Regions from separate parts of the Metabacillus sp. 22489 genome, predicted to be linked through region 1. Evidence: a T-box and tRNA genes for the amino acid it is inferred to sense, from the RefSeq annotation. Region 1 holds a T-box; the other holds one or more tRNA genes.
The links. The T-box of region 1 lies ahead of glyQ (glycine--tRNA ligase subunit alpha). A T-box ahead of a tRNA ligase gene usually reads a tRNA of that ligase, here a tRNA-Gly.
Positions count from the first base shown of each region.

Region 2: it encodes a tRNA-Gly, which carries the amino acid that the T-box ahead of glyQ (glycine--tRNA ligase subunit alpha) is inferred to sense. The anticodon was not compared.

Region 1 covers NZ_JBQENT010000019.1:33,968-48,999, forward strand. The annotation lists gene ACTJJ9_RS12815 (hypothetical protein) at 1-158, opposite strand, end outside; gene rpoD (RNA polymerase sigma factor RpoD) at 225-1,340, opposite strand; gene dnaG (DNA primase) at 1,492-3,312, opposite strand; gene ACTJJ9_RS12830 (YaiI/YqxD family protein) at 3,346-3,798, opposite strand; gene ACTJJ9_RS12835 (pyruvate, water dikinase regulatory protein) at 4,115-4,918, opposite strand; gene glyS (glycine--tRNA ligase subunit beta) at 5,257-7,320, opposite strand; gene glyQ (glycine--tRNA ligase subunit alpha) at 7,313-8,203, opposite strand; T-box leader at 8,289-8,466, opposite strand; gene recO (DNA repair protein RecO) at 8,538-9,290, opposite strand; gene ACTJJ9_RS12855 (YqzL family protein) at 9,322-9,465, opposite strand; gene era (GTPase Era) at 9,599-10,510, opposite strand; gene ACTJJ9_RS12865 (cytidine deaminase) at 10,503-10,901, opposite strand; gene ACTJJ9_RS12870 (diacylglycerol kinase family protein) at 11,042-11,422, opposite strand; gene ybeY (rRNA maturation RNase YbeY) at 11,394-11,876, opposite strand; gene ACTJJ9_RS12880 (HD family phosphohydrolase) at 11,873-14,032, opposite strand; gene ACTJJ9_RS12885 (PhoH family protein) at 14,243-15,032, opposite strand, start outside.
Region 2 covers NZ_JBQENT010000028.1:32,323-47,354, reverse strand. The annotation lists gene ACTJJ9_RS16225 (hypothetical protein) at 30-302, shown strand; gene manA (mannose-6-phosphate isomerase, class I) at 350-1,297, opposite strand; tRNA gene ACTJJ9_RS16215 (tRNA-Gly) at 1,582-1,655, shown strand; gene ACTJJ9_RS16210 (B3/B4 domain-containing protein) at 1,762-2,424, opposite strand; gene queG (tRNA epoxyqueuosine(34) reductase QueG) at 2,504-3,640, shown strand; gene ACTJJ9_RS16200 (amidase domain-containing protein) at 3,897-4,790, shown strand; gene trmL (tRNA (uridine(34)/cytosine(34)/5-carboxymethylaminomethyluridine(34)-2'-O)-methyltransferase TrmL) at 4,870-5,352, shown strand; gene ACTJJ9_RS16190 (PrkA family serine protein kinase) at 5,910-7,805, shown strand; gene yhbH (sporulation protein YhbH) at 8,105-9,274, shown strand; gene ACTJJ9_RS16180 (NAD-dependent epimerase/dehydratase family protein) at 9,952-12,129, shown strand; gene ACTJJ9_RS16175 (hypothetical protein) at 12,119-13,009, shown strand; gene ACTJJ9_RS16170 (DUF2194 domain-containing protein) at 12,999-14,711, shown strand; gene pelF (GT4 family glycosyltransferase PelF) at 14,713-15,032, shown strand, end outside.

The DNA.
Region 1 (15,032 bases):
CCACTCTTTTTAGTTTTACTTAATAATTGGTCATCTTCATTATGATTACCTTCTGTATATAAAGCGAGAAGAAAGTTACAATAAGTATCAGGTAATAACTTGTTGTTTTTCCAATAGTGGATTTCATTTATAATTATTTTCTTTTTTTCTAGATTCATGTTAGTCATCCTTCTTAAATCTCGTCTGTTACTAATTAAAAAGACGGACAATGTGTCCGCCTTATCCTATTCTAAAAAGTCCTTAAGACGTTTGCTTCTGCTTGGATGACGTAGCTTACGAAGTGCTTTCGCTTCGATTTGACGTATACGTTCGCGAGTAACACCGAATACTTTACCAACTTCTTCTAAAGTTCTTGTTCTGCCGTCGTCAAGGCCGAATCGAAGACGTAAAACATTTTCTTCACGATCAGTTAACGTATCTAGAACATCTTCTAGCTGTTCTTTTAATAACTCATATGCAGCATGTTCTGATGGAGAAGTTGCATCCTGATCTTCGATAAAGTCTCCAAGATGTGAATCATCTTCTTCACCGATTGGAGTTTCCAGAGAAACTGGCTCTTGTGCAATTTTTAAAATTTCTCTGACTTTATCTGGAGTTAATTCCATATCTTCCCCAATTTCTTCAGGAGTTGGTTCTCTACCTAAGTCTTGAAGTAATTGACGCTGAACCCTAATTAGCTTGTTAATCGTTTCTACCATATGAACTGGAATACGTATTGTTCGTGCTTGGTCAGCAATTGCACGTGTAATCGCTTGGCGAATCCACCATGTAGCATACGTACTAAATTTAAATCCTTTACGGTAATCAAACTTTTCAACAGCTTTCATTAGTCCCATATTACCTTCTTGGATTAAATCGAGAAATAGCATTCCGCGGCCAACATAACGCTTTGCAATACTAACTACTAAACGTAAGTTTGCTTCTGCAAGTCTACGTTTTGCTTCTTCATCACCATTTTCAATTCGATTTGCAAGTTCTATCTCTTCATCAGCAGATAAAAGATCAACTCTCCCTATTTCTTTTAAGTACATACGAACTGGGTCATTTATCTTTACGCCAGGAGGAACGCTCAAATCATTTAAGTCGAACTCTTCTTCCTTAGCAAGGTCTTTTACATTAGGATCTTCTTCTACACCAGCAGTTTCACCTATTAATTCTACTCCTTGTTCACCTAAAAACTCATAATACTCATCCATTTGGTCTGATTCAATTTCAAAGTTCGACATACGTTCTGCTATTTCTTCATATGTCAAAACTCCTCGTTTTTTCCCTATTTCAGTTAACTGGTCTTTTACCTGTTCAAAGGTTACTTCAGTTTCATGGGTTTGTTTATCAGCCATTGGATCCCCTCCTTCCAAACTTATCACTATCTGATAAGCATCGGATTACTATTTAGCATTATTACCATTTATATTAATCGATGTGCTTTTGTCACAAAAAGTAACTGACACATCTAGGATTAACTCACTCTGTTTACTTTCGTCCTACAAATCAAACTTTAAGTGATTGTTTTAATTGGATAATTTCCATTGCAATTTGAGCAGCTTCTTTATATTGTTTATTTCTTTCAGCTTCATTTTTTTCTGCTTCTTTTTCTTTTATCATTAACATTTTTTGATGATTCAACACCTGTTTTATATAATCAGTAAGCTCCTGCTCACTAACTTCCGGATTTAAAGGAATCATTGCAATATTTGATACGATATGCTGTAACTCCGGATTTGGAAGTCTGGATAAAAACGAACTAACATTTTCTGGATTTCCCTCTTCATAATATGCATATAAATAAGTTACAATTGCTTTGTGCTCTTCAATATTAAATTGTAATCCTAACCGTTCGAGAACTTTTTCAGCAAAGTCCTTGCTTCTAAGCATATGTCCAATAAGCATTCTTTCTGCAGTATGAAAGGCTGGCAATAAACGTTTTGTATTGATTGGTTTTCTTTGGTACTGAGATTCTTCTACACGTTTTTGGACTGAGCCTTGCTGCTTCGGTTTGTATTGTGATTCTTTTTGCTGAAGCTGCTCTTTTAATACATCCATCGAAAGGTCAAACTCTTTTGAAAGCTGCTTTAAATATATTTCCTTCTCAATCGCATTCTCCAATTTACTAATCTCAATCATGACATTGTCAATATATTGAAGCCTTTCCCCTTCGTTTTGAAGGTTTTTGCCCCTACGGAAGTATTTCATTTTAAATGTCATTAACGGAACGCTTGCCCCTATTACATCATTTTTAAATTTATCTGCACCAAATTTATTGATGTAGTCATCAGGGTCTAATCCATCTGGAATAAGAGCCACTTTTACTGTACAACCTGCAGCAGTTAAGATCTTTGAAGCTCTTATTGTTGCTTCAATTCCAGCGGAGTCAGAATCATAACAAAGAGTCACTTCATTTACGTTTCTACGGATAATTTTTGCCTGTTCCTCTGTAAGTGAAGTACCCATTGTTGCAATTGAATATTCCACACCTGAACGATCGGCTGAAATTACATCTGCATATCCCTCAAATAATACTACCTGTTGATTTTTTCGAATATGTACTCTTGCTCGATTAAAGTTATAAAGTAGCTTACTTTTATTAAATATTTTTGTTTCAGGACTATTTAAATATTTCGGCTTTTCGTCTCCAAGAACTCTTCCAGAGAATGCTACCGTAGCTCCATGGTGATCCGAAATTGGGAACATGATTCGATTTCGAAATCGATCAAAAAAGTCCTCTGAGTTATTTTTTTTTACTACCAATCCAGCTTCTTCCATTACTGATAAATCGAAATTTCTACTCTTAAGAAACTTTGTTATTAAATCCCAGGAATCTAAGGCATATCCAATTTCAAACTTATCGATTATCTCTTTAGTAAACCCTCTGTTTATAAGGTAATCTAATGCAGGCTGACCTTCTTTTGTATTTATCAATAAATGGTGGTAGAATTTTTTTAATAACTCATGCGCTTCAATCATTTTATCAGCATCTTTTGAAACGCTTGTTTGATTTACAGATGGTACAGTTATATTAGGCAATTCAATATTTGCCCTATCAGCAAGATGTTGTGCTGCTTCAATAAATGTATAGCCATTATGCTGCATAAGAAACGAAAAGACATTTCCACCAGCGCCACAGCCAAAACAGTGATAAATCTGTTTATCTGCCGAAACGGAAAACGAAGGAGATTTTTCTCCATGAAAAGGACATAATCCAAAGTAGTTACGACCTTGTTTCTTCAATTGAACATATTCACTTATCACATCAACAATGTCAGAAGTTCGTTGTATTTTTTCGATTAATTCCTCGGGAATTCGATTTCCCATATAAACAACTCCGTATTTAAAGATATTCGAGATTCATTTCAAATCTCCTGCATCTTTCGACAAAATTTTTTTCATTGTTGTGATAAAATTTATAATATCTGCTTCTGTGAATTTTTTCGGTCCTTTTGTAAACTTGCCACCACGTCTTTCCATAGCTGATAAATATCGAAATTGCAATGCAGTGTCAATATTACTCTCTGTATAAATTTTACCTCTTGGAGTAATAACTAGAACTTCTTTTTTTAATAACAGACCTGCTAAGCCTATATCCTGAGAAACGACTAAGTCACCTTTCTTCACATGGTTGACAATGTATAAATCTGCCGCTTCTTTGCCTGTATCAACAAAGACCCATTTCCCTCCATAGGTTTTTTCTGAAACATGGTTATAAGAGGCAACAAAAACCACTTCAAATTGGTATTCATTTGCAATGGTCATTATTTCTTGTTTCACAGGACATGCATCTGCATCAACATAAATATTCATTGTTTTTCGTCATAATCCTCTATTCTACATTACTCCGACAAATTCCTTCTTTTGAATGCATTCAAATCAAAACAATTTCGGAAATAAAAGACTTTTGTCGAATTATTTTTTGGGATATTTCTTGACAGTTTACAATTAATAGTTTATTCCTCAAAGTCAAGTTCTAAACCTAAAAAAAATAATTTTATCACAATTTTTTATTATAATATAAAATTCTACAAATATCTATTGTTTTTTTGTTTTTAGTTCCAAATTAAGATCAATCATAGTGATGGCTTATATCGTCAAAAAGTATAAATCGTTTAGTATACCGATTTTATTCATGAAGCTTTGCAATAATATTTGCCGTTTCCTCAACAGCTTTATTTGATACATCAATTACCTGACAGCCAATTTTATCAACTATTTTATCAAAGTAGTCTAATTCCTCTTTAATTCGATTAATATTCGCATAAAATGCTTCATCATTAAGTCCTAATGATTTTAATCTCTCTCTGCGAATATGATTTAGCTTATCAGGACTAATTCGCAGTCCTATACATTTTTGTGCTGAAACTTTATAAAGTTCTTCTGGTGGTTCAACTTCAGGTACAATCGGAACATTGGCTACTTTAAATCTCTTATGCGCTAAATATTGAGAAAGTGGGGTTTTCGAAGTACGTGATACACCAATTAATACGATATCCGCCTTGAGGATTCCCCTAGGATCTCGACCATCATCATATTTGACTGCAAATTCAATTGCTTCAACCTTTTTAAAATACTCTTCATCAAGTTTACGGACTCTACCGGGTTCATACTTTGCCGCTTTTCCATATGAGTTTTCCATAATATCAATAAGAGGGCCAATGATATCATAGTAAACAACTCCCTGTTTAACAGCTTCTTCTATTAAATATTGTCTTAATTCTGGTATGACCAACGTAAAACAAACTATTGCATTATCCTCTTTTGCAAGTGATAATACTTCTAAAATTGTCCCTTTGTCCTCAACATAAGGAATTCGTTTTATTTTTGTATTTACCGACACTCCATTGAATTGGCTAGCTGCTGCTTTTACAACTAATTCTGCCGTTTCTCCAACAGAGTCCGAAACAATATACACCATGCGGTAATTCATCATTTTACCCCTCTTCATTATTTGAACTAAACTTTTTAGCAATAAGTTACGAGGATCTCATCATTTTAGACTTTAGAAGATTTCCCTCTATAACATCTTATTTATTTTCAAAAACGCTATTGAAGCAATTTCATTTCAGTTAATGTTTTTCCCCTTTTATCTCTAATATCGTCAATTCAAAATGAATGTATTACCCACTTCTTTATAGAAATATTATATACATTCCTTCATTTTTGAAAAGAAATATGTTCTAACACATTTACTCTTTAGAAAAAGAGCTGACAATTGGTCAGCTCTCAGGTTAAATTAAAATCCTCATCCGTACTGCTAATTACCTGTTACTTAACTATAATATTATTTATTTGCGCAAAAGATTGAATTAATTTTGATAATTTAACCATTTGTGCTAAACGATTTTCTTTTACAATTTCGTTTTCAGCCATGACCATCGTATGGTCAAAGTAAGCATTAATTACCTCTTTAAGACTAGCTAATAGCTGATAACCTTCCTTCTCTTGACCATTTGTCAAAAGAGTAGATACATCTGTCGATATACGTAAATATTCTTTATATAATGTTTCTTCGTATTCATTTTCAAATAATTGTGGGTTAATTTCCTTTTCAATACCTTTTTTTGCAATATTCATTACACGAGATAACGATTCTACTTCCTCTTTAAATCGCTCAGTCTTAGAGATTTCGTTAAGAATTTTTGCGCGATTCACTAATGAGGTTACTTCAATATTTGACGATTCTAATACTGCATCAACGATATCATGTCTAATTTTCTCTTCCGCAAATACGTGTTTTAGACGTAATTTAAAGAAAGATAAAAGATCTTGCTTCGTATCAGACTTTGCTATTTCCTTATAGAAGTCCAATGTCAAATCGAATAATTCAGGCAATGCAAGTTTCCAGTTTTTAGCTAGCAATATTTGGACAATTCCACTAGCCTGCCTTCTTAATGCATAAGGATCCTGTGAACCAGAAGGAATTTTATTAATTGCGAAAAAACCAACAATTGTATCAAGTTTGTCTGCAAGGGCAACTATTCCACCGACATTTGAATTCGGGATCTCATCATCAGCATGTCTTGGCATATAATGTTCGTTTACAGCTAATGCAACTGCCTCTTTTTCCCCACTAATTCTTGCGTATTTTTCACCTATTTTTCCTTGTAATTCAGGGAATTCATAAACCATATGTGTAACGAGGTCAAATTTACAAATTGATGCAGCACGGGCAACATCTTTCTTTTCTTCTTCAGATACCTTTAATTTATCTGATAATATTTCTGCAATTTTAACAATTCGTTTTACCTTTTCTCCAAGTGTTCCTAATTCCTCATGGAAGACAATTTTATCTAATTTCAAAACAGCATCTTCAATTTTTAGCTTTTGGTCTTCTTTATAAAAGAAATTTGCATCTGATAATCTTGCACGTAAAACTTTTTCATTTCCTCTTGCTACATTTTCAAGATGATTGTGGTCACCATTTCGAACTGTGACAAAAAATGGTTGTAATTCTCCGCTCTGATTTCTTACAGGAAAATATCGTTGGTGCTCTTTCATAGTCGTAACTAATACTTCATCAGGTAAAGATAAATAATCCGCTTCGAATTTTCCAAACAACGCAGTTGGATACTCAACAAGATTATTTACTTCTTCCAATAATTCAGCATCAATTGGAATAACCCAATTTTGCTCTGCTTCCATCTCAGAAAGCTGATTAACAATTGCTTCTTTTCTTTTGATAGGATCTGCTAATACAAATTGCTCTAACAATAGCGCTTCATATAAAGAAGGTGCAGCTATTTCAACCTGACTTCCTAAAAAGCGATGGCCAAAAGTATATGAATTAGTTGTTACTCCAGCTATTTCAAATGGGATGATTTCTTTGCCAAACAAGGCAACAATCCACTTAATTGGACGAATGTAACGCATGTCTTGGTTACCCCAACGCATATTTTTAGGAAATGTTAGTCCTATGATAATTTGACGTAATTCTGTTAATAATGTTTTTGTTTCCTGTCCTTTAATCGATTTTTGCACATGGACATATTCGACACCATTTATTTCTTTAAAATAAATATCTTCTACATTTGCACCTTGACCCTTTGAAAAACCAATTGCAGCCTTTGTCCAATTCCCATTCTCATCAACAGCAATTTTCCTTGCAGGGCCTTTTGCTTCTTCTTCAATATCAGGTTGTTTTTCATCAACCTCTTTTACTAAGACAGCTAATCTACGAGGTGTAGAATAAGATTTGACCTCTCCATAAGAAAGCTTTTTATCATTTAGCCACTCAGAAACTTTAGTAGTAAATTGATTAGACGCATCTGTCACATAATGTGCAGGTACTTCCTCTAACCCGATCTCAATAAGTAAATCCTGTTTACTCATTTGCTTCTCCTCCTTCCTTCACTAACATTGGAAAACCTAGTTTTTCTCGTTCCTCATAAAATGTTTTTGCAACTTTACGAGCTAAGTTCCGCACTCTAGCAATATAGCCTGTGCGTTCAGTGACGGAAATGGCTCCTTTAGCATCTAATAAATTAAATGTATGGGAGCATTTTAAAACATAATCATAAGCTGGATGGACTAAGCCTTCATCCATTTGACGAATTGCTTCCTTTTCATAAGTTGAAAACAATTGGAACAACATCTCTGTATCCGATGTTTCAAACGTATATTTAGAATGTTCATATTCCGGCATCAAAAAGATGTCGCGAACAGTAAATCCCTCAGTCCATTCAAGATCAAATACATTTTCTTTATCCTGTATATATGAAGCTAATCTCTCAATCCCATAGGTAATTTCGGCAGAAACGGGTTTACATTCTATTCCACCTACTTGTTGGAAATATGTAAACTGAGTAATTTCCATTCCATCCAACCATACTTCCCATCCCAATCCTGCACAGCCTAAAGAAGGGTTTTCCCAGTTGTCCTCTACAAAACGAATATCATGCTCCAATGGGTCTATTCCTAAAGCACGTAAGGAATCTAAATAAAGCTCTTGAATGTTGTCTGGTGATGGTTTCATAATAACTTGAAATTGGTGATGCTGATAGAGACGGTTTGGATTTTCGCCATAACGCCCATCTGCAGGTCGTCTTGACGGTTCCACATATGCAACATTCCATGGTTCTGGCCCGATACTTCGTAAAAATGTATATGGACTCATTGTTCCAGCACCTTTTTCAGTATCATATGCCTGCATTAAAATACACCCTTGATCAGACCAATGCTTTTGTAGTGTAAGAATCATTTCTTGTATATTCATTATTGATACACCTCCATAAAGTTTTCCATATTATAAATAATTAGTGAAGAAAACAAAAAGCTCCCATCCTTATGCCAAAAATCGACATAGGGACGAGAGCTTACCCGCGGTTCCACCCTATTTGCTCACCTAATTATAAAGGCAAGCCACTTTCAATTACTGCTCCAGAACGCCTTTCATTACGAGCCAATCCTTAGCTTTCACCGTCCTAAGGTCGCTATTAATGGTTATTCGTAACTACTTCTTTCCTTCAACGCAAACTGTTAAATTCTAATTGCATATTAATCTAAAAATTCTCCGATGTCAATATACTGTATATTTTTGTACATAGGTATCATAGCTTCCCCTTTAAGGAATCTAATTGGTTTAAGAAACGCTTTGATTTAAGAGTCAGACCAGAATACTCTTGGTAATACGCTTCTATGACATGTTTGATCTCTTTTTTTGTCTCTGATTTCAAGGAAATCTTCCCTAATCGATTTAAGTCAAAATAATAAAATAATCTAAGTAATTTAGCGGTTGTTTGGGAAATAGGAATTCTATACGGATCAATTTCAAAGCAACGATGACAAATGAATCCTGCTTCTCTAATTGAAAAGTGAAATGTTCCTTCTTTATTTCCACAATTAGTGCAGCAATCAAATTGTGGCTTCAATCCTAGCAAAGGTAATATTTTTATTTCAAATATGCTCATTAAAATATCCGGGTCAACTTCTTCATTCAAATAATCAAGGGTCAGCTTATATAATTCAAATAAAAAAGGATTGCTTTCAAAGTTCTCAGTACTTTTATCAAGTAATTCTGATATGTAAGAGGCATAAGCTGTTAAAAAAATATCCTCACGTATAAACCGATGCGAAAAAATTGTTTCACCTTGCTGCAAACTTCCTAAACCAGTTGATTTTTGAAACAAAAACGTTCCATAAGTAAAAAGTTGGGTAATAGACGTAAGGCGGCTATTCGGTTTTTTAGCGCCTCTCGCCATAACCCCAACTTTTCCAAGTTCTCTCGTATATATTGTTACAATTTTATTTGTTTCACCATAGTCCGTCGATCGAATGACGATACCTTCACATTTTTGAAGCAAATTCCCTCACCTTCCAAAGGTTTAGGCAAGATCAGGAAATTGGAAAATCCATTTCAGCTAGTTCATCCTCTTGAGAATCGGGTCCTTCTTCATTCTCCTTTTCTAATTCTTTAAAAAGAAGATAAGTATCAATGCTACCTGTCTGAGAAAAAACTTTCCAGGTAAAATCCAACATAAAAACCCCACCTTTCAGTTGTTAAGACTAGCAAACAATAAATCCAATTTCATTACCATTATCTTGACCTGCATTTCATCATTTCATGTCAAACATTTTTTGCTAACAACATTTATGAATAATTCTTTTATCCTCAATATTCATCTTCTCTAAATCCATAGTCTCGCAACTGTGATGCCTTATTACGCCAATCTTTTTGAACTTTTACCCATAGCTCTAAAAATACTTTTGAACCTAGAAGTGCTTCGATATCGACGCGTGCGCGTTTCCCTACTTCTTTTAGCATACTTCCTTGTTTTCCAATAATAATTCCCTTTTGTGAATCTCGCTCTACAATAATTGTAGCTGCAACATATATAGCCTTATTATTTTCCCTTCGCTCAAGTGAATCCATTACAACAGCAACAGAATGCGGTATCTCTTCTCTAGTCAAATGAAGTACTTTTTCGCGAATTAATTCTGTTATAATAAATCTTTCTGGATGGTCTGTTACTTGATCATCTGGGTAATACTGTGGTCCTTCTGGTAATAATGATTCAATTTGTTTTAATAAAGTATCAACATTATTACCTTGTAAAGCAGATATCGGAATGATTTCTTTAAAAGGATATAAATTTTTATATTCTTCGATAATTGGTAAAAGCTCATCTGGGTGAATTTGGTCAATTTTATTGATGATTAGAAAAACAGGCGTATTCGTCTGCTTCAACCGTTCAATAATAAATTCATCCCCTCTGCCATATCCTTCTTCCGCATTAATCATAAAAAGTATAAGGTCAACCTCTTTTAATGTATTTTGGGCTACCTTCATCATAAAATCTCCAAGCTTATGCTTTGGTTTATGAATCCCTGGTGTATCGATAAATATCGTCTGTGAATTTTCAGTAGTATAAACACCTTGAATTTTATTACGTGTTGTTTGTGGTTTATCACTCATAATAGCTATCTTTTGACCAATAACTCTATTTATAAATGTAGATTTCCCTACATTTGGTCTTCCAATAATTGATACAAATCCTGATTTAAATCCTTGATTATTACTCATCTAAGTCCTCCGCTGAAAACGCTCCTGGTAGTAAATCTTCTACATTTATTTCCTGTATATCACCTTGTAAATTGGTTAGTATTACCTTCATATCTTTGGGACAAAGCTCTGAAATAACTTGACGACAAGCTCCACAAGGGGAAACAGGTCTTTTCGTATCAGCAATAACTGCTAATGCAACAAAGTCTTTGTCTCCTTCAGAAATGGCTTTAAACAATGCTGTGCGCTCAGCACAATTTGTCATGCTATATGATGCATTTTCTATATTACAACCTTTATAGACTTTTCCATCCTTTGTTAACAAAGCCGCACCAACATTAAATTTAGAATAGGGAGTATAAGCCATATTACGTGCTTCTTTCGCTTCACTGATGAGATGTTCAATATTCACAACATTTCTTCCTTTCTAAATTAACTATCCATTTCTTACTATTATTTTACCTAAACCAATCAGTAATTTCACGTTTTCTTCTATTTTGTTATTTAATTGTAAGAATTTTCGAAATCCACCACAATAAAACTGGATTTCATTCAAATAGGTAAATGTCCATAAACAATAATTAATCCTATTATAACCGAAAGTATTGCATACACCAAAACCGCACCAGCTGCTGCATCCTTTGCAGCCTTTGCAAGGGGTCTTTTTTCTTTTGTAACCAAATCCACGACATGCTCTAAAGCTGTATTGATTAACTCAAGTGAGAGCATCCCACCGATTAAAAATAGTAAAATAACCCACTCAAGTTTTGTAAATGACAGCAGTAAACCGATAATAAGCATCAAAATTGATACAACAACATGTATTTGAAAATTGCGCTCTGTTTTAAATGTCTGTACGATACCGGTCGAAGCAAACCAAAAGCTTTTGTAAAAACGCTTCCATTCAGAGTTCCGAGGTTCTTTTAAGTCCATAACTATTTAAAATTTCCTTTTGTTTAGTAAACATTACTTTCTCGTCTTCCTCTGTCATATGATCATAACCTAATAAATGTAAAAATCCATGGACTGCAAGGAAGCCAAGTTCTCTTAAAAAGGTATGTCCATATTCTTCAGCCTGTTCTTTTGCTCGTTGGATAGAAATAATAATATCCCCCAATACTGGTGGTTGCTCTATACCAATGATTTCAATTTCTCCCTCTCCCATTTCTTCAAGAGCAAATGAAATAACATCGGTAGGCTGATCCTTATCTCGATATTCACGGTTTACTTCTTGTATACGCTCATTCGTTACAAACGTGACTGAAATTTCAGCATCTTGGGCAACCTCTTCCATGTCAGCAGCATATTGTAATAAATCCTCTATTGTTTTAAGTTGTTCTTCGACTAATTCGTTCGTTTCATCAATTAAATCGATGATTAATCTCATGATTGTTTCACCTTCTGCTTTTTCGTTAATTCGGGGTATTCAATTCTTGAATGAAATATCCCTTTAAGTGATTCACAAAATGACTTCGCAATAATATCTAATTCTTTTAACGTTAAATCACATTCATCCAGCTGATGATCCTGTAGTCGATCAGCAATAATCGAACGGACTAATTTTTCAATTTTATCCGGAGTTGGATTTGACATTGATCGAACAGCTGCTTCAACACTATCAGCAATTGAGATGATGGCGATTTCCTTCGTTTGTGGTTTTGGACCTGGATATCGAAATTCTTCCTCATAGATTGAATCATTTGTTTGTTTTGCCTGATGATAAAAATATTTTAACAGGGAAGTACCGTGATGCTGTTCTGCAATATCAATAAATTCCTTAGGCATTTTATGTTTTTTTAGCATGTCCACACCATCTGTCACATGTGCAATAATAATATTTTTACTTAACTGTGGTGACAGCTTATTATGTGGATTTTCAATATTCATTTGGTTTTCAATAAAATACTGTGGCCGCTTTGTCTTACCGATATCGTGATAATAAGCACCAACTCTCGCTAATAACCCATCTGCCCCTATTGCTTCACAAGCAGATTCACTTAAATTTGCAACCATTACACTATGGTGATACGTTCCAGGTGTTTCCGTTAAAATCTTCCTTAATAATGGATGATTCGGATTCGACAGCTCAATTAATTTCATTGTTGATAATATACCAAATCCGGTTTCGAAAAATGGCATAAAGCCTATTGTTAACACAGATGCCACTAACCCAGAAACACATGCCATAATAAAGTAAGTTCCAATTTCAACATTTGTATAGCTTCCATTTCGGATTAGCAATATCGCAAGAAGAACTAAACAATTCATAATTGAAACAAATAAACCAGCTTGTAAGATTTTTGAACGGAGATTGTGGTCACCTAAAAATAATATACCTACTAGGCAAGCAAATAAGTAATAAACACCTACTGAAAAATTAAAGCTCCCTGTAACTCCTTCATTAAAAATGATACTGCCACAAATTGCAAAAATCATTGAGGTTAAAAAGGCTATTCTCTCATTAAGCAGTAGCTTTACAAGCATAGCGCCCATTGCAACAGGTACTATATAACCGATATGGTTATAATCGATTTTCTGAAATAAGCTTAAAATTTTCATTAATAAAAGGGTAATTGTAAAAATAAAACAATATAGAAGTAAGGAATTATTTTTAATTTTATTATCCTTTTTTTCAAAAAAGTAAATGATACCCGTTATTATTAGTAAAACGAGAATACCTAATCCTATGAAAGGTTTGTAAGATATCTGGTCATCTAGTAAGCCAACCAAGCCTAATTTACGGTATACTTCCCGACTAATAAGTTCGCCCTCATCTACAATGATTTGACCTTGTTTAATTTGTACTTCCTTAACTTCTTCTGATGCCTGTTGCCTTTTCTGATTAGTAGCATCCAAATCTAGGAAGTAATTCTGGGCTATAGCAAATCTTGCAAGGGTTATTGAAGATTGGAGGACATCCTTTTTTAAAGAGTAGGACTTTAATTCCTCCTCCACCTGATTCTTTGCTTCCGTTAACTGGACGATAGGTATTTCCTTGCTCATAGCATTATTTACTGCAGTAACAACAGCATTCTTAGCTAGTGTTACATCCTCATCTGACGCACTCATCAATGGCAAGAACGTTTCTTTAGGAATTTTTTCATTTATGGTATCCGTTAATTTTTCGTTTACTAGGCGGTTAACTTTTTCTTCTGGAGTAAGAATGGTTTCCTCTTTATCAGAGGTTTCAGTGTTGGCGCCTTCTTTTCTTACCTCGATTATTGCATCAAAAATCGATGAGATAAGATTTACTTGATCTTCAGAAATATTCTTATCTAGAACATATTGATCCTCAACAGAGTCATATGCCTCCTTCTTTTTCCTTTCTGTTTCTTCTTTATCAACAACAGTCGTTGGTGCATAAATTGTTTCTTTTGAAGGTGTAAAAGGTTCAATATCGAGAGTTTCAGGTTTTACATTGCTAAACAATGCAGCATAAATGATAATTGCAAGTACGACATATATCATAGCATGTAAAAATTTATGATTTTTAAACTTCTCTAATACATTTGGTTTTTTATTATTTTTCTTCTCTTTTTTCAAGGAAAGACACCACCTTATCTACAAATAAAGCTCCATATTATCATCATTCAATAGTCGTTTCTTGTCCATTATTTTCTTTTATCAGTCATTGTTCAACTCTTAAAATCATTTTACAATTAAAATCATGACTTTTTAACCCCTTTTTTATGGGTGACATTATCTCGTGTTTTAAAAGAATAACAGAAAAGTGACCCGAATTATCGGTTCGGGTCACTTGCTTTCATTTGAATTTTCATATGCAGCAATTATTTTTGCAACGAGTGGGTGTCGAACTACATCTGATTGCTCTAAAGTTATAAACGATATTCCTTGAACATTTGAAAGGGTATTTTCTGCTACTGCTAAGCCAGAATTTACTCCCTTTGGTAAATCTACTTGAGTAATATCGCCTGTTATCACCATTTTAGATCCAAATCCTAATCTTGTTAAAAACATTTTCATTTGAGCTGGTGTTGTATTTTGCGCTTCATCTAGAATGACAAATGCATCGTCCAATGTTCTCCCACGCATATAAGCTAAGGGGGCAATTTCAATTGTTCCCCGCTCGATTAACCTTTGAGTATGTTCCATCCCTAAAACATCATGCAAGGCGTCATAGAGGGGTCTTAAATAAGGATCTACCTTTTCCTTTAAATCCCCTGGTAAGAAACCAAGACTCTCCCCTGCTTCTACAGCAGGACGAGTTAAAATAATTCTTTTAATACTCCCATTTTTTAATGCATTAACAGCCATCACAACTGCTAAATAAGTCTTACCAGTTCCAGCTGGACCAATTCCAAAAACTAAATCGTTTTTCTGAATTGCAGCAATATAATGGCGCTGTCCTAGAGTTTTAACTCTTATTGATTTCCCTTTAGCAGTTTTTGAAATTTCCTGTACATATAATTGTTCAAACTGTTCTAACTGCTGTTCTTTCGCCATAGTGATTGCGTAAAGAACATCTCTCTCACTAATATTTATTCCTCTACGAATAATAAGCAGTAGCGATTTTAGTAATTCA
Region 2 (15,032 bases), on a different contig from region 1:
TAGAAACTTTATTTTCGAGGAGGGATCATGTGAAGGATGTGAATGTGCAAATAAAGGAGCTTGAATTAAAAATAAAAGACCTAGAACATCAAATAGACCGCCTTGAGGATAGATATTCTAACCAGCTTGATGAAAATGATATACGTGCTGTCATTGACAAAGTGCTATCAGAAAAAGAATTTGCAACACCAAAGCAAGTAGAATCCTCAGTGAATGAAAGTCATCTTCAGCTAGTAAAATGGATTATTGGAACAGGGATTAGTGTAGCAGCAGTTATTGTTAGTATTTTTCAATTTATATAAGGGAAAGAAGAGGCTGCTTTTACTTTTAGCAGCCTCTTTCATTTTTATTATAGATATGAAGCGATTAAATCAGCATTTCCATTAAGTGTATATTGCCCGAACTCATATGGAAGCAGGAAGTGATCACCTTTTCTAAAGCTGTAGGTTGTTCCATTATGTGTAAGCTCACCATCACCATCTATTACACTAACTAATGTGAACGGTTTTTCCTGTGTTAATGTTGTCGTGCCTGAAAGCTTCCATTTTTGTACAGTAAAATATGGACATTCTACATATGTTGTCATTTCAGCACCATCGATTTGTTCTGTTGTTGGTGTTACCTCTGTATGAGAAGACGGTGTTTCTGTTACTTCAATGCTTTTTTCGATATGTAGCTCACGTAAATTTCCTTCTGCATCCTTACGGTTAAAGTCAAATACACGGTAAGTTGTATCGGAATTTTGCTGTGTTTCAAGGATGATTGTCCCAGCACCAATTGCATGAATTGTACCACTTGGAACGAAGAAGAAATCGCCAGGCTTAATTTTTACTCTGCGTAATAATTTGTCCCATTCACCATTTTCAATCATGCTCACTAATTCTTCCTTCGTTTTTGCATGATGGCCATAGATGATTTCAGCGCCCTCTTCACAATCAATGATATACCAGCATTCGGTTTTTCCTAGCTCACCGTTTTCATGCTCGTTTGCATATTCATCATTAGGATGAACCTGAACAGATAAATCTTGATTTGCATCAAGAATTTTCGTTAATAATGGGAAGCGGTCACCTTCGATATGACCAAATAACTCACGATGCTTTTCCCATAGCTCACCAAGGGTTACACCTTCATACTCACCATTTTTTACAACGCTTTGACCATTTGGATGTGCGGAAAAAGCCCAGCACTCACCTGTTGTTTCAGTAGGGATCGTATAATGGAAGGATGTTAATTTTGTTCCACCCCAGATTCTATCTTTAAATATTGGATTAAAAAATAATGGCTCTTTACTCATTCTCCAATACCTCCTTTATCATTTTACTTTATCTATTAGTTTATTTGTTACTTTATCTATTTTAGTAAATAATGTGGAATTGGACAATTTATTTTCGAAACATAAGAGTTATTTTAGTCGAATTTTAAGATGTTCGCAAAAAAACCTTGCGAAGCAGCATTTCTAGTTATATACTATTAAAGTATCTTTTTTGACGATTATCGACAAAAACCATTGGGATTTTTAAAAAAAATGTTGATTCTAGTAAAGATAACTGCTATAATGTTATACATGTCACATCACATGCGGGTGTAGTTTAGTGGTAAAACCTCAGCCTTCCAAGCTGATGATGAGGGTTCGATTCCCTTCACCCGCTCCATACATAATACTGGTTGCAACGCAGTGTTTCGTTTCTTAGATAAACGAGGCATTGCGTTTTTTAATGTGAAAAAGAGGTGAAGGCTTCATGCCAATCACCTTAAAGCTTAATAAATATCGAATGTAGCCTCGCCGCCATGTATTTGGGTAAACATTTTAGCCAATGCTTGTAACAATTGAGCAGCATCCTCTTTTGCTTGCGAAGGCTGCAAATAGACGAGATGTAACGCATCGGTCGTGCTTGTTGAGACGGCTGTTCGCTTTGAATCAACATAAGGGCTGCCAAATGGTCCGTTTTCATCAACAGATACAAGCTTTTTTGCCATTGAAACGTCACGACCATTGATGGCAAGATATGTCGCTTGATCTGTTCCAATTTCAATGCTAACATTACCTTTTATTTGCTTAACATCATATATTCCTAGAGGAATTTGATATTGAAGTGATAGAAAATTATTTAAATCGACTGCAGAGTTCACATAGTCTAAATATTGCTGCTTTTGGACACGACGATATAACGCTTCACTTGATGGACGATATCTCGACGGATCTGTTCCAAACGTTTTAAATAATTTTCGCCATTCATTAATTGCAGGTATTTCAGTGATCTTTTTGTCAGCATAATCAAAGTATAATGATTCTTGAAATAAACGTAATCGTCCCTTTAGCATTTGTGGTGATTCGGAGACTTGAATATTTTGATAATGAACGACACCTAGCTGAAAATCATTGACTAGCTGTTTAATCTTTTGGCTAATTTGAATTTCCATTTATTATTACCTCCACAATGTTCGTACATTTATTTTATCATAGATGAAGCAAAGTCTTTAAAAGGAAGGGGGAGAAGTGATGAATATTGAGCAGTTTAAAGAAGAGGTTATTGCCTATAGTAAGGAAATTGGCATTGATAAAATTGGCTTTACGAGTGCCAATACATTTGAAGAGCTCAGACAGCGCTTGATCAAACAGCAGGAATTAGGCTATCAATCCGGCTTTGAAGAGCCTGATATTGAAAAGCGAGTGACACCTGTTGCGTTACTGCCGAAAGCGAGCTCAATCATTTCGATTGCTCTAGCCTATCCTTCGAAAATGAAAAACGCACCGAGAAGTACGAAGGAAGAACGACGCGGGATTTTTTGCCGTGCTTCATGGGGACAAGACTACCATACGATCTTACGTGACAGGCTTGGGAAGCTTGAGAAGTTTTTAAAGGAAAAGGTACCTGACATTCAAGTGAAGTCAATGGTAGATACAGGTGAGCTATCCGATCGGGCAGTTGCTGAACGTGCAGGCATTGGCTGGAGCGGAAAAAACTGTGCCATTATTACACCTGAATTTGGCTCCTACGTATATTTAGGTGAAATGATTACGAATTTCCCGTTTCCTCCTGATACGCCAATGGAGGACCAATGTGGCAGCTGTACAAAGTGTCTAGATGTTTGTCCGACAGGAGCACTCGTCCAGGGAGGGCAGCTTGATTCAACAAAATGTATTGCCTTTTTAACGCAAACAAAGGGCTTTTTACCTGATGAATATCGAACAAAAATCGGCAATCGGATCTATGGCTGTGATACGTGTCAAACGATATGTCCAGTAAACAAAGGGAAGGATTTTCATTTTCATGAAGAGATGGAGCCAGACCCGGAAATTGCAAAGCCAAAGCTAAAGCCGCTGCTCACGATAAGCAATAAAGAGTTTAAAGAAAAGTATGGCCATATTTCAGGCTCTTGGAGAGGGAAAAAACCGATCCAGCGGAATGCCATTTTAGCACTGGCTCATTTTAAGGATACAACCGCACTACCCGATTTAATCCAATTGATGCATAAGGACCCAAGACCAGTTATTCGCGGAACAGCTGCATGGGCAATCGGAAAAATTGGTGGCGAGCACGTTGCAGAAGAGCTTCATAAAGCATACGAAAAAGAAAACGATGAAGAAGTAAAAGCAGAAATTAAAAAAGGATTGGCTTTTTTAGAAAAAAAATAAGTGGTTGCTTGCAAATGAACTTGTAAGCAGCCACTTTTTTGGTACATTTTAATAAACTCGGCGGGAAATCAACCAACTTCAACGGAAAAACTGTCAACTTTGGCGGAAAATTTGTCAACTTTCTGAAGAAATCAACCAACTTTCCGAAAAAATCTGTCATTCGACAAAAAACGTCATAGCTTCCCGCCTGATAAAAGACATTTCTTCATAACTATGACCATACCTTTTAATATAATACAGGTGGTGGTGAGGAGAAATGAAGCAACTGCTATTAGACTTCAATAAAAAGAAGCTCGACATGCTTATAAATAAAAAGCCATTCACGCAATATCGCGATGACGACCGAGAGTTTCAAGCGTTGGAACGGAGAGTACGCTTATGTGAACAGCGTGGAATTGAGATCATTAAAGGGATAACGGAAATCAAAATAACAAATGTTGCGGAACGGTCGCAAAAAATAAATGATGTCGAGTATACATGCCATCATAAATGGTTAACAAAACAAGATGACTCGATGTATTTAGAGGAACGATTTGAAGAGCGAAGTGCAAGAATTTTTCAGGATGAGCTTGTTGAGGATATGCTTATCGAAAAGCACGAGCCGGCGGTTGATCATCATGTAAGCAATGTAGAGCAGCTAACAAGAGAGCAGTTTACTTATGATCGACTTGCAGCTGTCCAGTATGCAGAGCTGTGGTGGAATAGTACAAATCCAGCTTATAAAAATTTTGAGGTCAATTGTACGAACTTTATTTCGCAATGCTTGCATGCAGGTGGTGCAAAAATGAGGGGCTACCCAAATCGCTCCAGCGGTTGGTGGATGCAAAACAATAATTGGAGCTATAGTTGGTCTGTAGCCAATTCAATGCGGATCTTTTTAGCGAATTCCAAAGCTGGCTTAAGAGCTAAAATCGTAGGTGAGCCTGAACAATTAATGCCAGGGGATGTCATTTGCTATGATTTTCAAGGTGATGGCAGATTTGATCATACGACATTTGTTGTGGCAAAGGATAAAAAGAATATGCCGCTAGTGAATGCGCAAACTTATAATAGTCGGATGCGCTATTGGTCATATGAGGATTCTACAGCCTATACACCTAACATTAAATATACATTTTTTCGAATTATCGATGATACGAGTTCAAAGTAAAAAGTGGTATAATGTCCTTTTGAAGGGTAAAGAGGGGCTCGAATGTCTAAAGGCTATCCTTCTTTAGTAAATAGTTGGGGTGGAAACAATGGCATTACACGTCGTATTATATCAACCAGAGATTCCTGCAAATACAGGAAATATTGCCCGTTCATGTGCGGCTACGAATACAACGCTACATTTAATTCGTCCACTTGGATTTTCGACAGATGATAAAATGTTAAAACGTGCGGGACTTGATTATTGGGAATTTGTGAATGTTGCTTTTCATGATTCATTAGATGAGCTTTATGGAAAATACCAAGATGGTGAATTCTTTTATTTAACGAAATTCGGTGAGCAGCCACATACGGCATTTGATTACAGTGACGTTGAAAAGGATTATTTCTTTATTTTTGGCCGTGAAACAACAGGCTTACCAAAGGATGTCATTAAGGCAAACATGGACCGCTGCCTACGAATTCCAATGACAGATGATGTACGTTCATTAAATTTAGCAAATACTGCAGCCATTCTTATTTATGAAGTATTAAGACAACAAAATTATCCGAGCTTAGGCTAGGTAAATCCTTGCTAGGACGAGAAAATGACTGATTCGATAAAGAATCAGTCATTTTTCGTGTACCCTTATTTTTTTACGCCTGGCTTGCTATCATATCCAGCAGTAAAGATAGCTGTTAGAAATGCTAAGCTAACACCAAGTATTAATAAAAATCCCATCGTGTTTGTCCCTCCCAAAATTCTTTACGAAATTAGAGCAAATCCACAGGGTATGTAATAAAGCATACTTTGAATCTTCCATTAAATCAACATGTACTAAAACGAAAAGATAACGATTACATCTTTTCCTATTAGGTTCCCCATGTATCGCGTGTTTTATCCTTTTTCCTAGTGAGCAAATTCTCATTTCACGAAAATTTGAACACCTGCAGGTAACCCCTAAGTCTTTCCTAATTATAACGTAATCAGCACTTGATGTGAATGTAAAAGAAGATTTTTACAATAAAATTTATCAGAATTAATCAAAAGCTTTTTAGAATGTTAAAGGACATCCTCGCATAAAGTGTATTAATCCGCACAAGGTTTTTACATCTACGACCAATGATGAAGGAGGTCCTTATGGATATCTTAAAAAAAATTGAAAAGTATAGAGAAGATGAGCAGCGTTTAAAATGGGAAGGAACCTTCGTAGAGTATTTGGATATTGTCAAGGAAAAACCGTGGGTTGCTCAATCGGCTCATTCGCGAGTATACAATATGATTAAAGATGCAGGTATTGAAGAGGTAGATGGAAAACGGAGATATAAGTTTTTTGACCACCAGCTATATGGATTAGAGGATGCGCTGGAACGCCTTGTCGAAGAGTATTTCCATCCTGCCGCAAAGCGTTTAGATGTCCGAAAGCGGATTTTGCTTTTAATGGGACCAGTAAGTGGTGGGAAATCGACACTTGTCACTATGCTTAAACGTGGATTAGAGGCTTACTCTTTAACAGATCGCGGTGCAGTTTATGCAATAAAGGGCTGCCCGATGCATGAGGATCCTTTACATTTAATTCCGCATCATCTTCGTGATGATTTTTATCAGGAATATGGCATTCGAATCGAAGGGAATTTATCACCGCTAAATGTGATGAGATTAGAGGAAGAATATGGTGGACGTATTGAGGATGTAAGGGTAGAAAGGGTATTTTTATCTGAGGATAAGCGGACAGGGATTGGAACGTTTAGTCCATCGGATCCGAAATCACAGGATATTGCCGATTTAACGGGAAGCATTGACTTTTCAACGATTGCTGAATATGGTTCAGAGTCAGACCCGCGTGCATACCGCTTTGATGGTGAGTTGAACAAAGCAAACCGTGGGATGATGGAGTTCCAGGAAATGCTGAAATGTGATGAAAAATTTCTCTGGCATTTGCTTTCCTTAACACAGGAAGGAAATTTCAAGGCAGGCCGCTTTGCCTTAATTTCTGCGGATGAATTAATTGTTGCACATACAAATGAAACAGAGTATCGTTCGTTTATTTCAAACAAAAAGAACGAAGCGCTCCATTCGCGGATTATCGTTATGCCTGTTCCTTACAACTTAAAGGTGAGTGAAGAGGAAAGAATTTATGAAAAAATGATTCAAGAAAGTGATGTTTCAGATGTTCATATTGCACCACATACATTAAAGGTAGCGGCGATGTTTACAATTCTCACGCGTTTAAAGGAACCAAAGCGCGGTGACATTGACTTAGTGAAGAAAATGAGATTGTATGATGGCGAAAGTGTGGAAGGCTTTAATTCAGTTGACCTTGCAGAGCTGCAAAAGGAATACAATGATGAGGGAATGTCAGGGATTGACCCGCGTTATGTGATCAATCGAATATCTTCAACGATTATTCGCAAGGATGTTCCATCAATTAATGCATTAGATGTATTACGTGCGCTTAAGGAAGGTCTTGACCAGCATGCGTCGATTTCAAATGAGGATAGAGAAAAATATTTAAACTTCATTTCTGTAGCTCGTAAGCTCTATGACGATATGGCGAAGAAAGAAGTACAAAAGGCGTTTGTTTACTCATATGAAGAGTCTGCGAAAACATTAATGGATAATTATTTAGATAATGTTGAGGCATATTGTAATAAAAATAAACTGCGCGACCCGTTAACTGGTGAGGAAATGAATCCAGACGAAAAGCTCATGCGTTCGATTGAAGAACAAATTGGCATTTCCGAAAATGCGAAAAAGGCGTTCCGTGAAGAAATTTTAATTAGAATTTCAGCATATGCTCGCAAAGGGAAACGCTTTGATTACAATTCACACGAACGGTTACGTGAAGCGATTCAAAAGAAGCTTTTTGCAGATTTGAAGGATGTTGTGAAGATTACGACATCGTCGAAAACACCTGATGAGCAGCAGCTTAAGAAAATAAATGAGGTTGTCGCACGTCTTATTGATGAGCATGGCTACAACTCAACATCGGCAAACGAATTGCTCCGTTATGTAGGAAGCTTATTAAATAGATAAAAAATAATGAGAAAAGACTGACGAATAGAAGCATCCTGTCAGTCTTTTTTTATCCCATTCTAAACGATAATGCTTGTCCGATATGTAACTGGGGACTTGTCTCATTTTAAATGAAACTCTGTTCGTTTTCGAAATTATTTGTCAATAAATCAAATCTTGCGCATAGGATAGAGTAATCCAATGAAAAAACAAACTGGCAATAGGGAAATAAATTTATTCATCCACGTTAGTGTATGCATGTTAAGTGAAAAATGTGACTCTTTTTTTAAAAAAATTTAATTTTTGGAGGGGGAATTAAGATGTCAGGTCAGGACCAAAATTTTGTTATTTCACAAGAAGATTGGACCCTCCATCGTAAAGGCCACGATGATCAAACACGCCATCAAGAAAAAGTACAGGAAGCGATTCGGAACAACCTTCCAGATTTAATCACTGAAGAAAGCATCATCATGTCAAATGGGAAGGATGTTGTGAAAATCCCAATTCGTTCTCTTGACGAATACAAAATCCGCTATAACTATGACAAAAATAAGCATGTAGGCCAAGGAGATGGAGAGAGTCAGGTAGGAGATGTCGTTGCCCGTGATGGTTCTCAGGCAGATGCAAAAGGCCCAGGCAAAGGTCAAGGGGCAGGAGATCAAGCAGGTGAAGATTACTATGAAGCAGAAGTATCGATCATCGAGCTTGAGGCAGCTTTATTTAAAGAGCTGGAGCTGCCAAATTTAAAGCAAAAGGAACGGGACAATATTGTTGTAGAGGATATTGAATTCAACGATATTCGAAGAACAGGTTTAATGGGAAATATCGATAAAAAACGGACGATGCTAGCAGCCTATAAACGGAATGCAATGGCAGGAAAATCTAACTTCCATCCAATATTTCCGGAAGACTTGAAATACAAAACCTGGAATGAAGTTGTCAAGCCAGAATCGAAGGCAGTCGTCATCGCGATGATGGATACAAGTGGGTCAATGGGACTTTGGGAAAAATATATGGCAAGAAGCTTTTTCTTCTGGATGACAAGATTTTTACGAACAAAATATGAGAAGGTTGACATTGAATTTATCGCCCATCATACAGAGGCAAAGGTCGTCTCAGAAGAAGACTTCTTCTCAAAAGGGGAAAGCGGTGGAACGATCTGTTCATCCGCATACCGTAAAGCACTTGAGATTATCGAAGAAAAATATAACCCATCACGCTATAATATTTATCCTTTTCATTTTTCAGATGGTGATAATTTAACGTCAGATAATGCAAGATGTGTCAAACTTGTAGGCGAATTAATGAAGGTTTCTAATATTTTCGGCTATGGTGAAGTAAATCAGTATAATCGTCACTCAACATTAATGTCCGCATATAAAAATATCAATGATGAGAAATTCCGCTATTATATCCTCAAGCAAAAGGCAGATGTTTTCCAGGCGATGAAAAGCTTCTTCCGTAAAGAAGACAATCAATTATATGCATAGCAAAAGAGCCCTTACTTATATGAGTAGGGGTTTTTATTTTTCGTTATCTTTAGAGAAGGATCTCCTTAGAAGGGGAACAGAAGTCATACGAAATGTAAGCTGTTTCAAAAAATGATGATAAAGGTTTAACTTTTCATCGCTTCATATGTAAGTAAATTTGAGATAAGGATGAAATGACTACGTAAAGGCGTGATTTAAGGGTACGATAGAGCAAAATATGACATATTTCACCGAAATTATGGACGTAAACACGTTAAACGATGAATCTTAGGTATGAAAATTTATCTGTAAGAGTTTTGTAAGAGGGAGTACATATAATGAGCTTTAGTCTAAAAATACCAATTTGTTTATTGTGTACACATTTCGAATGAGAGTGATGAAAAAAGATTAGAAAATAATTCTTATTGTATTAGTAATAAAGTAATATATACTGATTTTAAAGATATACAGATAGTAGTACTTTTTGAATGGCTCTTGTTAAATGTTGTTGTCGATTTCAGCATGAGGCATTCGCTTTCCGCGGGCGGTCCCAGGAGCATTTTCTTAAGATGTGCCCTGTTGGGTCTCCCTTTGCTACGCTTCTCTATGCAGGAGTCTTATGTACCTGCTCAAATCAACAATCAGCAATTATCTTTAACATCGCCTTTTCTAATAAAAATGTAACCGGGGAGATCAATGTGAATATTTTAATTACTGGTGGATATGGATTTATCGGATCCTTTATTGCCGAGAGATTTTATAAAGAGAATCACTCTATTTATATTATTGATAATCTCTCAACTGGAAAAAAAGAGAACGTTAAATTTAAGCATAAATTTTTAATCGCTAATATTGAAGATGAGCGTTGTGAGGCATTTTTTAAATCACATAATATTGATGTCGTTATCCATTGTGCTGCACAAACTTATGTGAAGAGATCGATTGAAGAACCGATAAAGGATACTTCGTCAAACATTATGGGGCTTGTGAATATTTTACACTTGTCGAAACAGTACAATGTGAAAAAATTTGTGTTCTGCTCTTCAGCCGCTATTTATGGAGATAATCAATCGTTACCATTAACAGAGGACCTAGAAGGAGATCCGATTTCTCCATACGGTATAAACAAGTGGACAGGGGAGCTTTACTGTAATAAATGGGACGAGCTTTACGGTGTTTCCACACTTATTTTCCGTTTTTCTAACGTATATGGCCCAAGGCAGCATGTTAGTGAAGAAAGCAGTGTGATTACGTATTTTACGAAGCAAATCCTTGCAGGACAACCAATTACCGTTCATGGAGATGGGGAACAAACAAGAGATTTTATTTACGTAGGAGATGTTGCAGAGGCGATTTATCGAGGGGTAATCAGTGAATTATCTGGTGTATATAATTTGTCTACTGGATTAGAGGTTACGATCAATCAATTAATTGAAGAATTTAGTCAACATAGTGAGATTAAGGGGATTGAACATATTGATGCTCGTCCAGGTGATATTAGAAGATCAACGCTTGATAATTCCAAACTAAAAAAAGACCTCGATTGGGTTCCGAAGTATTATCTTGCAGAGGGGCTCACAAAAGTAATTGATTTTTATCAAGCTCAGCCTGCTCAATCTATCGAAGCTACTAAAGGGAAAGAGAAAAAGAAAGCGAATCAAAAGATTCCTTTCCTATCATTTATAGAAAATCTCATTTTGTTTGCAATCTTTTGTGTTGCTTCCTACTTTATTACACCTTATGTCGATACGGTTGATTTATGGTTAATTTATATTTTGCTTTCCGCAATTCTTTTTGAAAAAACACAAATCATTTTTTCCGTCATTTTTGCTATCGCGGTCCACGTTTATTTGATGGCTTCTCAAGGTAAAATTTGGACTTCCATTTTTGTTGATAATTCTCTTCTTGCAACATTTACGATTTACTTATTAGTTGGCTTAATTGTTAGCTACAAGCTTGAAAGAGGAAGAATTGAATTCGAATTTACAAAAGATGAATTAGCTTCAACACAAAATAAGTATGAATTTTTATCGACGATCCATAAGGATACTCTTCAAGTAAAGGAAGAGCTAAAGGAACAAATTTTAAGAACCGAAGACAGTATCGGGACGATATTTCAAGCGATTAAGGAGCTTGATAAATTAGAGCCTGAGGCATTGTTTAATGGGGCTATTCACGTATTAGAGAAAACACTTAAATCGAAGCGATTTGCGATTTATTTCGTCAATTCAAATGGTTATATGAGGTTAGCGGTAAAATCTTCTGATCCGTCCTTTCAACCGAGTGCTTCATTAAAAAGAGAAAAAAATGACTTGATTGATAAGGCTATTCTTCATCAAGAAATTTATTATAATCGAAGCCTTGAAATCGATGCGCCTTTATTTGTTTCACCGATTGTTCAAAACGAACAAACGATTGCTGTAATCATTTGTTATGAAGTAGAGTTTCAACGATTAAATCTCTCCTATCAAAATTTAGTTGAGGTCGTTAGTCGTCTTATTACTTCATCATTAGCGCGGGCAAATGAATATATTCACGAGATTAATCATGAACGTTATATGGAAGGGACAAATGCGCTTAAGCCTGTTTATTTCCAAAGAATTCTTGAAAATAAGTATGAAACGATGGATGAGCTTGGAATACCATTCGTTATGCTAGAGGTTCAAACGATCGATTATTCAGCAGAAAATCTCCAAAAGATAAGCGCACTGCTTCGCATCAATGATCATTTAGGATTTAGTGAGCAAGATAAATTGTTTATTTTACTTTCAAATACAGATGTACAGGATGCGAAATTCGTTATTGAGAGATTTAAATTACAAGGAATAAAAGTGATCGTCCATGATAAGGAGGAACAAATCCTCCATGTTAACTAACGCTTTACTTATTTATTATTTGCTATCAATTATCTATATTTGTTTGCTCGTTATTTTTAAAAGAGAAAATTTCCTTATTCAAGCATTTATTCTCCTTTCATGCCCTTTTATTAGTCTATTATTCATTTACGCTATGTCAAAAAAGAAGTATTCAAAAAATCTTCTTCCTGATTGGCTTTTGAGCCGTGAGCAATATGACGACCTTGTGTTTAAGTCTCCGAATATTGAAGTGGAAACGAACATTATTCCATTTAATGATGCGCTTGTTTTAAATGATAATAAAACAAAGCGGAGAATGTTAATTGACTTATTAAAAGGGGAATTTTCAACAAATATTGACGCCCTTGAGCTTGCGCTGAAAAGCGATGATTCTGAAACGTCTCATTATGCCGCAACAGCAGTGCAGCAGGCGAAAAGTGATTTAATGAAAACGATGAGAAAATTAGAAGAGGAAATCGACAATGCCGAGACAGATAGTAGATTGCTAGAGGATTATCGAGATATCTTAAAGCAGTACATTCGGATTGAATTTTTAGATAAACAAACGCGTAAAAGATACATGTATACGTATCTTGCAACCTTAAGTAAATTAATTAAACTCGCACCGGATAGTAGTAAGCTAAATTATATGGAGAAAATAGACGTAGCCATTTCCCTTCATGAATATCGAGAGGCATTAGAAGCAGCGAATCAATTTTTGGCCGTATTCCCAGACCAAGAGGAAGCTTATTTTGCAGCTATGAATATTCACTATGTCATGAAAAATAGAGAGGGATTTAACGAAATTGTTGATAGACTACGAGGATCCGAAATTAGGCTTTCACCGGATAAGTTGAATCAATTAAGATTCTGGATACAAGGTGATGGAAATGAACAATAGCTTTAAAATTGAAAAAAGTCTGTACATGATGATCGCATTAGTAGCAATAATTGGCTTTCTCTTCATCATTATCCGGTCTGATTTGATATTAAGCCATGGGTATATGAAAGAGGAGAAGAAGCTGAGCGCACCTATCGAGAATAAGGAGGATTTGAGTGGTTATAAGCGCTCGTCCTTTTTACTTCTTGAAGGTGATGATCAGCCTGAGCTTGCGAAAACGTTAAAAAATAACTTAGAAAAGATCGGTAAGAATGTGACACAGCAGCAAATTGGTGAAGGCTCAATCATAACCGATCATACAGATGGAATTATTATTGCAACGGAGAAGATCGATGAGCTAAAAGACATTCAAGCTTTATTAGACTATGTAAAATCTGGAGGTAATCTGTTCTTTGCCATTAGGCCATCTCCAGGCACTGCTCTATCGGCTTTATATCAGCAGATAGGTATTGTCGAAGTTGGTGGCTTTATTGAGACGACAGGGATCGAATTGACAGAACCAATGATAGGTCGGGCAAATTCCATGTCGTTCGAATCAGAGGATATCCGTAATTCATCATTAGCACTTAGAGTTGGGAAACAAGCAACTGTTTATGCGAAATCAACAGATGATTTACCGCTTTTATGGTCAACAAAATATGGAGAGGGCATGTTTGTTTTCTTTAATGGAACGATGTTTACTGATCCATCCCAAGGCGGTCTTTTTATAAAGGGAATTCAGCTAATGGTTCCTGAGTTTATTTATCCTGTTATTAATGCCAAAGTAACCGCTTTGGAAGGGTTCCCGTTTCCAGTTCCAAATGGTCAACATGAAGGGATGACAAATGAGGAAATGCTGCGAAATATCATATGGGCGGATTTACAACGGGTAGAGGCTAAATATGATCTAAACTATACAGCATCTTATGTTTCGGCATTTGATATGTTAACGAAAAAACCTGGACGAGATGAATTAGCAAAAATGCAAGAAAATACCGTTCTCTATGGAAGAGAACTACTGCGAATGGGCGGAGAAATAGGTGTTCAAGGATATCATAATGCTCCGTTAACTGAAGTGAGTAAGTCTGATACAAGAGAGCAAATGGAGATAACAGCAGAACAACTCGAAGGAGCACTCCCTGGCTATCATGTAAGCACGTATATACCAGTTGACCAAAATGAACCATTAATACATTTATCATTAATACATGAAGTGTTTCCTGAGTTAAAGGCTGTTTTAGCAAATGTGGAGCAGCCATCTATGAACGATGGTGTTGCTGTTCTACCAAAGCAGCTAAATGGCTTTGTTGATGATCCGTCGTTAAAATGGGAGGCCTTTAATGGGTTGCTAATGTCTGGTTTTATCTCTGAATCCTTACATCTACAATCCCTTCTTCTAGAGGATGAGGATATAGATCGCTCGCTATTACAATTTGAAACACAGCAAAAAGAATTAAAAAATAATTTTCCGTGGTTACGAAATCAAACAATTTCTAACGTAGCAAAGGGCGTCGAAAACCACGTGAATACAGTTGTCTATGAGGAACATACAAAGAATGGAATCACATTCCACTTAAATCAAATTCAGGAGCCTGCTTACTTCTACTTTTCATCTAATAGAAAAGTAGAATCAACAGAGAATTGTGTCGTAACAACCATTGGACCTAATCTATATTTGGTTGAAACGAATCACTTAACTTTTCATATAAGATTGGGTGAATAAAATGAAGATTTGTTTACTAACCGAAGGATCCTATCCTTATGTAACAGGAGGGGTTTCGAGTTGGATACAATCAATGATGACAAATATGCCGCAACATGAATTTATTATCGTATCAATTTCGGCAAAAAAGGAGCAAGAGATGGTATCTCGGTATGAAGCTCCGAAAAACTTAGTTAAAATTTATGATATTTATCTTGATTCATTTCTTGAAGAAACTATTGAATCCGGCAAACGTTATGACATTTTAGACGAAGAAAAGGAGGCATTCCGTTCTTTAATCGGAGGGAAGGAAATCAATTGGCCTGTTTTGTTTAATTTGCT